Linked DNA regions of Ferrimicrobium sp.. The protein of the gene in region 1 interacts with the protein of each later gene in a pairwise test. Links are inferred from orthologs where the notes say so. Each region holds a gene or a part of one and is shown in the gene's direction. Other genes may lie near its edges.

Evidence for each region.
Region 2: the proteins of ligA (region 1) and leuS interact in binary tests that used the Escherichia coli proteins (3 or more experiments, as listed by UniProt). The link is inferred for Ferrimicrobium sp. from one-to-one orthologs.

Annotation. Positions count from the first base shown.
Region 1 is NZ_DAHXOI010000001.1:106,341-111,075, forward strand. Bases 768-3,766 are described here. They hold ligA (NAD-dependent DNA ligase LigA), read left to right. Parts: upstream 768-1,272; coding sequence 1,273-3,261; downstream 3,262-3,766. Other genes in these bases: mnmA (tRNA 2-thiouridine(34) synthase MnmA), read left to right, coding at 768-1,280; M7Q83_RS00535 (PASTA domain-containing protein), read left to right, coding at 3,608-3,766. Outside these bases: M7Q83_RS00520 (glycerophosphodiester phosphodiesterase family protein), read left to right, coding at 1-229; more of mnmA, read left to right, coding at 222-767; more of M7Q83_RS00535, read left to right, coding at 3,767-4,735. UniProt on the Escherichia coli protein: DNA ligase that catalyzes the formation of phosphodiester linkages between 5'-phosphoryl and 3'-hydroxyl groups in double-stranded DNA using NAD as a coenzyme and as the energy source for the reaction.
Region 2 is NZ_DAHXOI010000010.1:32,692-36,599, forward strand. The notes cover bases 1-3,040. They hold leuS (leucine--tRNA ligase), read left to right. Parts: upstream 1-322; coding sequence 323-2,758; downstream 2,759-3,040. Other genes in these bases: M7Q83_RS08215 (hypothetical protein), read left to right, coding at 2,972-3,040. Also shown: more of M7Q83_RS08215, read left to right, coding at 3,041-3,826.

The DNA of each region.
Region 1 (4,735 bases):
TAATCAAGTGATCTCTGAACCCGCCTTCGAAGTGCTTTCACTTCCGCTTACCCTTATGGGTAGTGAGTATCTGAGTGTGCAACTCGTTGACTGGGCGCACCATCAAGGACTTGAAGTTTGGGTCTGGACCGTGAACGAAGAGGAGGATCTACGGCGTGTGCAAACGATGGGTGTTGATGTCGTGGTGACCGACTATCCAGCGAGAGTGTTGGAGTTCTATCATGGCTAAAGTCATGGTGGCGATGTCAGGGGGTGTTGACTCCTCGGTGGCTGCTGCGTTAGCGGTGCAAGAGGGCCACGAGGTGGTTGGTGTTACCCTCAAACTCTGGGGTGGAGCCTCGGACTCAGGCTGTTGTTCAGTGGCCGACGTCGAGGATGCCCGTTATGTGGCGCATCAACTCGGTATCAAACACCTGGTGTTCAACCTCACTGAGGAGTTTGAAACCAGTGTCGTCGATCCTTACGTGTGGGGCTACCTCGGAGGAGAGACTCCCAACCCCTGCATTGAATGCAACCGGAGCATCAAATTTGCTGCGCTAGTTGACCGGGCGGCTCAACTCGGGTTCGAGTACCTCGCCACTGGCCATCACGCAAGGATCAGTTTTGATCGAGGTGTTCCGCTGATCCGAAGAGGGGTAGACGTCGCGAAAGATCAGTCCTACGTGCTCTCAGTGATTCCGAAGCGTTCATTAGCGAAGTTACTGTTCCCTGTCGGGGAGATGACTAAAGACGACGTCCGTCGTATTGCCGCCGAGCTTGAGCTGCGCACAGCCGCTAAGCCGGATTCGCTTGAGGTCTGTTTTATCTCTCGGCACGCTGGTAAAGAGAGTTTTCTTTCCTCGAGAGGAACGCTGCATGCGACCAAAGTGATCGACACGGTGACGGGACACGAGTACGAGGACGCGAGTCCTTTTGAGACGGTGACCGTCGGGCAGCGTCGCAGGATCGGTGGCCTTGGCGATGGAATGCGTCGCTATGTATTGGCCAAAGACCCGACGACGCGGGTGATCCAGGTGGGAACCATCGACCGACTGCAGACCGACAGACTTGTCGTTACCACCGCCATGGACTATCTGGGTGACGGCTGGCCGAAGGAGGGTCAGATTCAGGGGAGCGCTCATGGAACCACAGTCCCGGCGGTGCTCAGCGAGACGGCGTTGGAGTTCGCAACTCCAACTCGGCGTATCGCACCCGGCCAGACGATTGCGCTCTATCAGGAGGACCTCGTGGTAGGGTCAGCGATGGTGGCGATGCCGGCACGGGTCACTGCTGATGAGTGATCGGATTGATGACCTCCGGTCGTTGCTCGATCGAGCGAGTTATGCGTACTATGCGCTTGATGCGCCGGTCCTGACCGACGCTGAGTACGATGTGCTCTATCGTGAACTGGTCGAGCTCGAGCAGCAGTACCCTGAACGCGTGGTGGCGAGTTCGCCAACCCAGCGAGTAGGTGCGCCGCCAGTGCAACTCTTCGCACCGGTAGTACACGAGACTCCAATGCTGAGCATCGATAATGTTTTTGCGATCGAGGACCTGAACGCGTGGGTCGATCGACTTGCGAGGCTCTTGGGTGGAGAACCGGCGCTCTTTGGGGAGCTCAAAATCGATGGATTAGCCCTGAGCCTGCGCTATGAGCATGGGATCCTGCTGCAAGCAGCGACTCGTGGCGACGGGAGAACAGGTGAGGATGTTACGGCGAATATTTACGCGGTTGATTCGATACCCAAACGCATCGCCCATGATGCTCCGCTTGAGGTTCGTGGAGAGATCTATCTGCCCCGGTCGGCGTTCCAGTTGTTGAACCAAGATCCGGAGCTCAAGGTTCCATTTGCGAATCCCCGGAACGCGGCGGCTGGGAGTCTCCGTCAGAAGAATCCTCGGATCACTGCGAGTCGCGGCCTCGCTTTTTTTGCCTATCAGCTTGAGGAGCCCATTGAGGCCGCGACCCATCATGAGGCGCTCGCGCTACTTGGATCTCTCGGTTTCGCCGTTGAAGAGCACGCCGCGTTGGTCGAGCGGGAACAGCTTGCTACCCGTATACAGGAACTCGATCAGGCTCGCACCCAGCTTGATTATGATACCGACGGTGTGGTGATCAAATTAGATCGCATCGAGGATCGTAGGCGAGTGGGCGCGACTTCACGAGCGCCGCGCTGGTCGATTGCCTACAAGTTTGCCCCCGAGGAGCAGCTGACCCGGCTGCTTGCGATAGAGATCTCCGTCGGTAAAACCGGTAAGATAACCCCCTTTGCGGAGCTTGAACCTGTGGTCGTTGCAGGCTCAACGGTTTCCCGCGCAACGTTGCACAATGCAGAGCAGATCGAGCGCAAGGACGTTCGAGTAGGAGACCTTGTAGTTGTGCGAAAAGCAGGCGAGATCATCCCCGAGGTGGTGGGCCCAGTGCTTGGAGCACGGGTTGGGGAACTAGCCCGCTACCAGTTTCCTGCGTTCTGTCCGAGCTGTGGAACGCGTCTCATCCGTGTACTTGATGAGGTTGACTTTCATTGTCCAAATCGTTTCTGCCCAGAGCAGCTTGTCCAGCGTCTGATGCATTTTGGATCTCGTGATGCCATGGATATCGATGGTCTTGGTGAAGTACGGGCACGTCAGCTCGTTGAACTCGGGTTGGCGAGGATCCCCTCGGATCTATTCAGTCTTGGACCCCACGAGTTGGGTCAACTTCCTGGCGTCGGTGAAAAGATGATCCAACGTTTTATGGTGGGTATTGCAACCGCCCGCCAACGTCCGCTCCATCGAATTCTTTTTGGACTCGCCATCGATAATGTCGGTGTCCACGTTGCCCAGGTAGTTGCATCATCGATGGGCGCACTTGATGACCTCCTCACCATTACCGTTGAGGCGTTGGTTGCCTTGGATGGTGTTGGTGAGACGGTAGCCAGGTCTGTCGTCCATTTCCGAGATGATCCGTACGGGTCACAGGTTTTGGCGGGGCTTATCGATGCTGGCGTGCGTGGACAAAGAGCTGCCGACCTTGCTCCTACGACATCGGACCAGTTGATGGGGCTCAGTTTCGTTATCACCGGGAGTTTCCCGGATGGCCCTCGTGAGCAGATCCGTGATTTCATCGTCGAGCATGGAGGTCGCGTGATAGAGGCGGTCTCTAAAAGAACCGATTATCTCGTAGCAGGCGAGCGTGCGGGATCCAAACTCGCCAAAGCGATCGAGCTCGGCATCCCAGTCATCGATTTACCTGGACTCTCTGCGATCGTTGCGTCTCGAGGGCAGCAGACAGTGACATGAGCCTGATGGCAGGCAGTATGGCGCATGGTGCGACAACGCGCCTGTAACGCATGGTGCGACAACGCGCCTGTAACACGGGGTGCGACAACGCGCCTGTAACACGGGGTGCGACAACGCGCCTGTAACGCATGGTGCGATAACGCGCCTGTAACACGGGGTGCGATAAGGCGTTAGTAACACGGGGTGCGACAACTCGCCCACAACGCTTGGGGAAACAATCCCGTGGGACTTGGCATACAATCCTGTCCCCGGGTCGGAGCGAACGATCTTGCTGAGACTTCGGCGAAGCCCGGCAGGAGAGGTGCGAATGCTTCAGTGCGCCTTGGTGTAGGCTATAGCTGGATTTGTGGAGCTGACCGCTAGGTCAGGCGGTCGTCATAAGGTAGGTAACGAGCTGGCGAAGGCGGCAGGTACGGACGAGAACATTGGTCGGGTCCTGAGTAACCGATATCGGGTGGTGGCTCGAAGAGGTTCGGGTGGTGCTGGTATTGTCTACCGGGCGGTTGATGATCGGTTAGGGCGCACCGTGGCGATCAAGCTGTTGCAGCGCGGGCTTGCCGACGACCCTATTTTTCTGCGAAGATTCCGTGACGAGGCACAGGCAGCCGCACAGCTGAACCATCCCAACATCATGAAGGTCTTTGACTGGGGCTCTGACGAGGGTGAGCCGTATCTGGTGATGGAATACCTCTCGAACGGCTCACTGCGGGAGCTTTATGCCAGAGGCGTCGAGCTCACCACGCCCCAGGTGGTACAGATCGGCGCCGCGACGGCCTCGGCACTCGGGTACTCGCACAATCGCAACTTTTTACACCGAGATATCAAACCTGCCAACCTCCTCTTCGACGATGGAGGTCGTGTCAGAATTGCAGACTTCGGACTCGTGCGTGCCCTGTCGGAGAGCTCAGCGACGGAGACCGGTGGCGGCATTCTGGGAACCCCTCGATACATGGCACCAGAACAGGTCGAAGGGAAGCGTTCGGTTCCCGGTAGTGACGTCTATTCGCTCGGGCTTGTATTGTATGAGGCGCTCTTTGGCGCTATCCCCTTCCAGGGAGATACTCAACTGGCCCTAGCGTTTGCGCGGCTTCGTGAGCCAGTGGTCAATCCCAATCCAGAGGATCCGGTCGCGAGTTCCATCGTTTCGATGCTGGACCGCGAACCGGACCGCCGTCCAAGTGCGGCGGAGATCGAACACCTTTGGAACGCCTTTGCTCGGGATCTCACGAACCCAGAGCCACTCTTCGTCGGCGGGCAAGTACTGACCGCAATGACCCCCGAGGCGGTGATGGACGACAGTTTGCAGTGGCTTGGTGACGGGGCGACGGTCGCTGGTGACCTGACGGAGCATCTTGCCTCGGATCGAGGTGATGGTGCTACCGCCGTACTTGTGGCACCAATAGGAGACGAGGGTGATGAGCCAACCTCAGTGCTCGAGGTGGCCAAGCCGGTGCACGTGGAACCCTTCCCCCCC
Region 2 (3,908 bases), on another replicon or contig:
AGTGAGTCGAATCGCGGTGGCTAATGGGGTGTCAGCGCGACCTGTCAGAGTGACCACCGAGATGATAGGCAATCGTATAGGCAATCATGTTTGGTTTGCCAATAGGATAGGGAGGAGAACAACGGCCTCTGAGCTGGTGTTTGTTGGTGGAGGTGATGGGACTCGAACCCACGAACCTCTTGACTGCCAGTCAAGCGCTCTACCAGCTGAGCTACACCCCCAAAGGTCGTCCACCACAGTGTAGTATCCGAGCGTCGATCTCAGGTCAGTGCTGCGTGTCAACTGGGGTACGAGCGTCATGCGTGTACTAGGCTTTTCGGACATGACCGACCGATACGATCCGCCAGCGATAGAGACAACTTGGCAAGCAAAATGGAGCCAAGCTGAGACCTATCATGTCAGCAATGATGACCCGCGGCCCAAGTCGTATGTGCTCTGCATGTATCCGTATCCGTCTGGACCCGCCCATCAGGGACACGTGCGAAACTACACCTTTGGCGATCTCAATGTCCGCTATCGAACGATGAACGGCGAGGCTGTGCTGTCTCCGATCGGGTTTGATTCTTTTGGTCTGCCTGCGGAGAACGCCGCCATCAAGACTGGCGTCCATCCGCGGGTCTTTACCGAGGCTCGTATGGCGGAACTGAAGACCTCGCTCGCGAGGCTCGGTGCGGCCTACGATTGGCGCCGTGAAATCTATAGCCATGATCCCAGCTACATCCGGTGGTCGCAATATCTGTTCATTCAGTTCTACCGTGCGGGTCTGGTCTATCGAGGAGATGCCCCAGTCAACTGGTGCCCTGGCTGCAAAACGGTGCTGGCCAACGAGCAGGTACTCGCTGATGGCACCTGTGAGCGCTCCGGCGACCTGGTAATTCGTCGAGAACTAACTCAGTGGTTCTTTAAGATTACCCAGTACGCCGACGAACTTCTTGCTGGACTCGACGAACTTGAGTGGCCCCAACGAGTGAAGACTATGCAGCGCAACTGGATCGGTCGGTCCGTTGGGGCAGAGATCTCCTTCGACGTGGAAGGGCTTGATGGATATCGCCTAAAAGTCTTCACTACGCGTCCAGATACAATCTTTGGTGCCACATTTGCGGTGGTGGCTCCAGAACACCCTGATGTTTCGCGATTGACCACTCCCGATCGCAAGGCAGAGGTTGCCGCCTTCATCGAGGAGGTGGCGACCCGGAGTGAACTAGAGCGGATGGCTGGGGAGGACGCATCCAAGCGAGGTGTCTTCTTAGGTACTTATGCGATCAACCCGGTCTCCGGTCACCGTCTGCCCATCTATGCGGCAGATTACGTGCTTGGACAATATGGTACCGGCGCGATCATGGCGGTTCCAGGCGAGGATGAGCGCGACTACGCCTTTGCTCAAAACTTTTCTCTCCCAGTCGTTGAGACGGTGCAGCGTCCCGAAGGTTTTGAAGGTTCTGTCTATACAGGAGCCGGCGTCAAGATCAACAGCGAGTTCCTCGATGGTCTCACGATCGATGAGGCGAAAGACAAGATCATCCAACGTCTTCAGGAGTTGGGGGCTGGCGAGGGTTCGGTCAAGTATCGGCTGCGCGACTGGTTGGTATCGAGGCAACGTTTTTGGGGTTGCCCGATCCCGATCCTCTACTGCGATCGTTGCGGTACGGTTCCGGTCCCCGAGGACCAGCTTCCCGTGTTGGCACCAGATGATGTCGAGTTCCGGCCGACGGGGGAGTCGCCCCTACTTCACAGCGATGCGTTCCGATTCACGACCTGTCCCAACTGTGGAGGGCCAGCGACTCGCGAGACCGATACCATGGACACCTTTGTCGACTCCTCCTGGTACTACCTGCGCTTTTGTGATCCGTTTTCGGAGGATCGCCCCTTCGATAAGAGAGCGGTCCAAGATTGGATGCCGGTCGATCAGTACATCGGTGGGGTCGAGCATGCCATCTTGCACCTCCTCTATGCGCGGTTCTTCACCAGGGCTCTTTCGGACCTTGGTATCATCCCCTCGACGCTGCGAGAGCCCTTCAAGCGGCTCTTTACGCAAGGGATGATTCGCTTGGGTGGGTCCAAGATGTCAAAGTCCAAGGGCAACCTGGTGACTCCGCAGCGTTACTTCGACACCGTTGGTGCAGACGCTCTGCGACTCTTTCATCTCTTTGTAGGGCCACCTGCTGATGACTTCGATTGGACCGATCAGACTGACGAGATGATCGAGGGCTGCCACCGCTTCTTGCAGCGAGTCTGGGCACTTGCGGATCGGATTCCTGTCGCCGTTGGTGATCCTGATCGTAATGCTGCTGTCTACCTCATTATCTCGCAGCTCATCACTCGTGCGACTGATGGTATCGAACGCTGGGCGTATAACACCTCAGTGGCCGCGCTCATGGAGTTGACGAATGGATTGTCGAAGGCTGAGAGTGAGGGTACTGACGCAGCGACTCTCGATTATGGCTATCGGACACTCCTTGAGCTACTCGCCCCGATGGCCCCCCATATCGCCAGCGAGCTCTATGAGCGGCGCTACCAGGCCGACGTGCATGTGCAGAGCTGGCCGAAGGCCGACCAGGCCATCTTGGCGGCAGCGACGGCCACGCTTGTCATCCAAGTCAACGGGAAGACTCGAGGGACACTCGCCATCGATCCGAGTGCCACGGAGGAGATGATTCTCCCCTTGGCTGAGGAGGCTATCGCAACTCATCTCGACGGTGTCGCGATCAAGAGAGTGATCGCCAAGTTGCCCAGAGTCATTAACTTCGTCGTCGGTTAGGTACCCTAGAGGCTGAACAGCGCCTTAGCTGGACGAAGCGATGAGTGGCTCGCCACCAAAGCTCTGTTGGTGTCCGGTGCATTCGTGTCGCCAGCAAGCTAGTGAATAACTCAACCGACCACGAGGGATGCGAGACATGAGAAATATTTCGACATGGTATTGTCAGTAAGGGTTGTCTCTGATAGGGTAGTAGCGGCGAAAGGTGGGGAATCGATGAGCCGTCACACTCCAAGCGAGCAGTTGGTACCTATTACAGCGGTCGAGGCGATGTTTGGTGCGCGGGGCCGGGGGATGCGTGAGGAAACGCTCCGCTACATGGCCGTCCCAAACCTGGGAGTGCCACTACCGCTTCCCCATGATGCTCTTGAGGTGCTCTCGCGCTATCAGCGCTTAGAGGACGAAGAGGAACACATCGTGGTGACCTGTCTTTCCGCTCAGGGGGTGCAAGAACTGGCGGCGATGTATCGATCTGTGCTCCAGCGAGAAGGAATGGAGGAGATCACCAGTTCGAAGGTACCGCACTTTCGAAAATTGCCGTTGGAGGAAGGAACGATCCAGCTCCGCTTCGCATCACTGGAGCTGGGCCGAGGATGGGATGTGACTCTCTACCCCGAGGGCGAGATGACCAGATCGTTGGTGCGGACAATGAACCGGCGCATGATCGAGATGGAACTCGGAGACGGCCGTCGTCATCCCGAGATGCTGGAGCTCCCGCAATTGAGCGCACTGATGCGCTCGCCACAGGTGACGATGGCTCGCGGTGGTGGTGGCAGCGGCAGCGATGGACACGCGCAACAGTCATGGTCAGTGGAGACCAAGGCTGACCTTGCAACAATCGTCTCCCTTGTGGAGACGAGTCTCATCGAGGAAGACATCAGCGTGGATGAGGTCGAGGCGGCACGTCGGGTCGGAGTCGTATTTTGGAGTCGGTCAGGGGGAACAGTGGGAGGCTCTATCACGATCGTGAACGAAGATGTCACCGATCGTTACCAAATAAATGTCGTTGGCCGCACCAGGCGACCACACTCATCCGCTGACCGCGAGGTTGGCTGGATCCCGATGCACTGAACGGCAGAGGTCAGTCGAGAGTCCGCTTGGTAAACCAAGGAAATAGTGGGTATTGCCAACGAGGTGTCGGGTGGTGAACCAG